DNA from 2 places in the Listeria marthii genome. Region 1 is predicted to be linked to the other one. Evidence: a T-box and tRNA genes for the amino acid it is inferred to sense, from the RefSeq annotation. Region 1 holds a T-box; the other holds one or more tRNA genes.

Evidence for each region. The T-box of region 1 lies ahead of HCJ55_RS06115 (valine--tRNA ligase). A T-box ahead of a tRNA ligase gene usually reads a tRNA of that ligase, here a tRNA-Val.
Region 2: it encodes a tRNA-Val, which carries the amino acid that the T-box ahead of HCJ55_RS06115 (valine--tRNA ligase) is inferred to sense. The anticodon was not compared.

The regions. Positions count from the first base shown of each region.
Region 1 is NZ_JAASWB010000003.1:148,201-150,408, reverse strand. Features, by position in the region: gene HCJ55_RS06115 (valine--tRNA ligase) at 1-1,214, opposite strand, end outside; T-box leader at 1,263-1,490, opposite strand; gene hemL (glutamate-1-semialdehyde 2,1-aminomutase) at 1,538-2,208, opposite strand, start outside.
Region 2 is NZ_JAASWB010000004.1:225,646-227,853, forward strand. Features, by position in the region: gene HCJ55_RS08805 (DUF3857 domain-containing protein) at 1-1,177, shown strand, start outside; tRNA gene HCJ55_RS08810 (tRNA-Val) at 1,223-1,295, opposite strand; gene HCJ55_RS08815 (LacI family DNA-binding transcriptional regulator) at 1,317-2,208, opposite strand, start outside.

The DNA.
Region 1 (2,208 bases):
ATGTTATCCATCCAAGTTTCATATGTTTTTTCAAATCTAGCTGGTACGAAATTAACTTTGTCTTCCGTTTTTTGAAGTGCTAAAGCTTCTGCTGCAAGAGGCTCCATTTTTACAAACCATTGTAGAGAAAGGTATGGTTCTACTACAGCACCAGTTCTCTCAGAATGCCCTACTGAATGCATATGGGGTTCTTGTTTGATAAATAAATCTAACTCTTTAAAGTCTTGAATAATCGCTTTCCTAGCTTCAAAACGATCTAATCCATCATATTTTCCAGCATTTTCATTCATTGTTCCATCTTCATGCATAACAATAATTCTTGGTAAGTCGTGGCGATTACCTACTTCAAAGTCATTCGGATCGTGCGCAGGTGTTATTTTAACTGCACCTGAACCAAACTCTCTTTCAACATATTCATCCGCAACGATTGGAATTTCTCTGTTTAAAATCGGCAGCATAATGGTTTTACCAATTAAGTGCTGGTATCTTTCGTCTTTAGGGTGAACTGCAACTGCTGTATCACCAGGAATAGTTTCTGGGCGCGTTGTTGCTACTTCTAAATAACCAGAGCCATCAGTAAGAGGATATTTCAAATGATAGAAACTTCCCTCAATATCTTTATGAATAACTTCAATATCAGATAAAGCCGTTTTTGCTTCTGGATCCCAGTTGATTATATATTGGCCGCGGTAAATAAGTCCTTTATTGTAAAGTGTAACAAAGACTTTTTTAACAGCATCAGACAATCCATCGTCTAGCGTAAAGCGTTCTCTAGAATAGTCTAAACCAAGGCCAAGTTTTTCCCATTGTTCGCGAATAAACTCAGCGTATTCTTCTTTCCATTCCCAAGTTTTATCCACAAAATTTTCACGACCCAGGTCATAACGAGAAATATTAGCTTCTTTTAGTTTTGCTTCTACTTTAGCTTGGGTAGCAATACCAGCATGATCCATACCTGGCAAGTATAGCGTATCAAATCCTTGCATTCTCTTCATTCGAGTAATAATATCTTGTAAAGTTGTATCCCATGCATGGCCTAAATGTAACTTTCCTGTTACGTTCGGCGGTGGAATAACAACGCTATATGGTTCTTTGTCCGTATTTCCTTCCGCTTTGAAGAATTCTTTTTCTAGCCACCATTTATATTTACCAGCTTCTACGTTACTTGGCTCATATTTTGTGGGCATGTTTACTTCGTTTTGTTCTATCGTCATAACGCTTCCTCCTTTTTTAAGCAAAATAAAAAACTCTTCTCATCCTAATAAAAGGACGAAAAGAGCATTATTCGCGGTACCACCTTTTTACCTACAGAAAAAAGTGTAGGCACTTCATTGGGTTAACGATAGAGAAAATCTACCGGTTATTCCCTACTATGAGTTCAGGAATACTGCTCCAAGGCTACCTTCAGACATTATTTTTGAAAGCTTGCACCAACCGCTTTCTCTCTTTTGAAAAATAAGTGTCTTACTCTTCCTCTTCATCGCATTTGCTTCTATATACTAGAAATAATTTTAACAAAAGTTTCTAGATTCGTCAATTAGCCACGGAGTATTTTGCAAGTAGTATCAAATGCTTCTAAAGTTTTATCAATTTCATTCTCCGTATGCATTGTAGAAATGAATACACCTTCAAACTGGGATGGTGGTAAGAAGATTCCTTGTGCCAGCATTTCCCGGTAATAGTTGCGGAAGAATTCTAGATTACTCGTTTTAGCTGTATCAAAATTAGTGACTTTTTGATCGGTGAAAAAGAATCCGAACATGGAGCCAGCTTTATTAATGGAAAGTGGTACTTCTCGTCTAGCAGAAATTTCTGTTAACCCTTCTTCCATTCGTTTAATTAGGGTACGGAAAATATCATAGTGCTGTGGAGTTAATTGACGAACTGTTTCAAAACCTGCATTCATCGCTAACGGATTGCCAGATAAAGTTCCCGCTTGATAAATAGAACCTGCAGGAGCAATTTGTTCCATAATTTCTTTTTTACCACCGTAAGCACCAACTGGTAGCCCTCCACCAATTACTTTTCCAAGACACGTAATATCTGGAGTAACTACGTAATAACCTTGCGCCGAATAATAATCTACACGGAAGCCAGTCATTACTTCATCAAAAATAAGTAATGAGCCATATTTGGTTGTTAGTTCTCTAAGTCCTTCTAAAAAGCCTTCGATTGGCGGAACTACACCCATATTACCTGCAACCGGCT
Region 2 (2,208 bases), on a different contig from region 1:
TGCGGCTGATTTAGTGGCTGAGTTAGATGCGTTACCGTCTTTAGACCATAAAATTAAGCATGCGATCGATTTTGTTCAAAAAGAAGTATACTATTTATACAATGAAACAGAAATGGATGGACACGAGCCGCAAGCTGCTGAAGTTACTTATAAAACGAAACAAGGGGACTGCAAAGCGAAAACAGTTCTTTTGAAAGTGATTTTAGATTATTTAGGAGTGGATTCAGAGCTTATTTTAGTTAACTATGGTAGTGATGTATTCTTGCCAGTTTATACACCGTCACCGTTCAACTTTAACCATGCGATTTTAAAAATAACACATGAAGGTCAAGTTTACTTTGTTGATGCTACAATGAGTAATGACCAAGGATTTTTAGCTAATCGTCAAAAAAATAGCTTTATGTATTATTTAGAAATTAAAGCTGGCACGGAATTACAAAAACAAGAACCATTTGAAGATGAAGAGCCAGCTGCGGAAGAAAATTTCCGTTGTGATGTGAAAGGAAATGTGGCTGAGGTTATCTTTGAAAGAAAGTTACGCGGAGGAATGGCGAACGGATCGCGTGATATGTTTAAAAATGAGTCTAATAAAGAGATTCTTAGCCGTTACAACTATACAACATATAAGTGCATGACGTTGTATAAAAGCTTTGAAGAGAATGAAATTGAGCAGCATTTTAGTAATACTTCTGTTCAAATAATTGAAGATAACAAGGATTTAAATGAGCTTTCGGTAGTGTATAAAGCGACTATTACGGATCCATATGAAGTTGAAAATAAAAAACGTTATTTACACTTCTGGAACTATGGCAACTTTATCGATGATGGTGCGGAGAAGCATTTCCATAAGGATTACCCATATTGGATTGATCGAAATGTTATCAAAACAGAGATTCATTTAACGACAGATCATGCTATCGATCAGCAAGATTCTTACACACGCCAAGAATGCGACATCAAGTCTAAGTACTTGAAACATCGCATGACTAAGAAACTTCATAAAAACGGTGCTTCTTGTTATATCGAGTATCGTCCATATCACAACCTTGCTATTAAAGGGAAAGATTTGGAAGAATATGTTAAAGCTAATAAACAAGTACTTGATAGTAACTGGGGTATCGGTATTGATATCATTGAAGATGGATTGTTTAAGAAATTAGGTAAGTTATTTAAATAGAGTCAAAAAAAGCATCTCTTACAAAAGAGATGCTTTTTCTATGAATGGTCCCGACTGGTCTCGAACCAGCGACCCCCACCATGTCAAGGTGATACTCTCCCAACTGAGCTACAGGACCAAGGGGATTCAGAAAACAAGCTTAGGCGTTTATTTTCTGAATGGATTCGCGTTCAATCATTTCGGTTTTGATAATAGTTGTTTTTGGTACGTTTTTGTCTTGATGGATTAGGCGGAATAATAGGTTGGTCGCTTTTTTGCCTAATTTGTTAATGGGAATATCGATAGACGTTAGCGGCGGTGATAGGAATGAAGATGCTATTTTATCGTTATAGCCGATGACGGAAAAATCTGTTGGGATTTGTAAGTTTTTATCGGCTGCCATTTTGTAAATGCTAAGTACTTTTAAATCGTCAGTTGCGAAAACTGCTGTTGGTTTGTCAGGGCCTTCCATTAGGCGTAGTGCGGCTTTGTAACTATCTTCTATGCTGTAACCACTATCAATAATCCAGTCATTACGCAGGTCTAATTGATGGTCGAAAAGGCAACTACGGAAACCGGCAAGACGATCAATTGACACGTGATAATCAAGTGGAGCATGGATACAAGCAATTTTTTGATGACCTTGTTTGATTAAATGTTTTGTTAGAGCATAACTGTCGCCAAAATTGTCTGTGTCGACAGAGTAGATGTTTTTGTAATGTCCTTCTACTTTTCCAGTAACAACGATGGGAATGTTATAAGGATCTAATTGATGGAAAAAATCTTCATCAGCTGGTGAACTTAGCATGATAATACCTTTAATCATTTTTTCTTGGATTTTGGAGAGGCATTTTTTAAGTTCGTCTTCGCTGTTTTTGGCAGTTTGAAGGATTAGGTCAAAATTTTCCAACTCAGCTTGAGTGGAAATTGATTGAATTATTTCGGAAAAAAATGGATTTCCAGTTGTGGTTGTAGTAGAGCGATTTGAGATAACCATAATAGCATCAAAACCCGAAGAAGTAAGTGCGCGTGCTAGTTTGCTTGGTTGATAG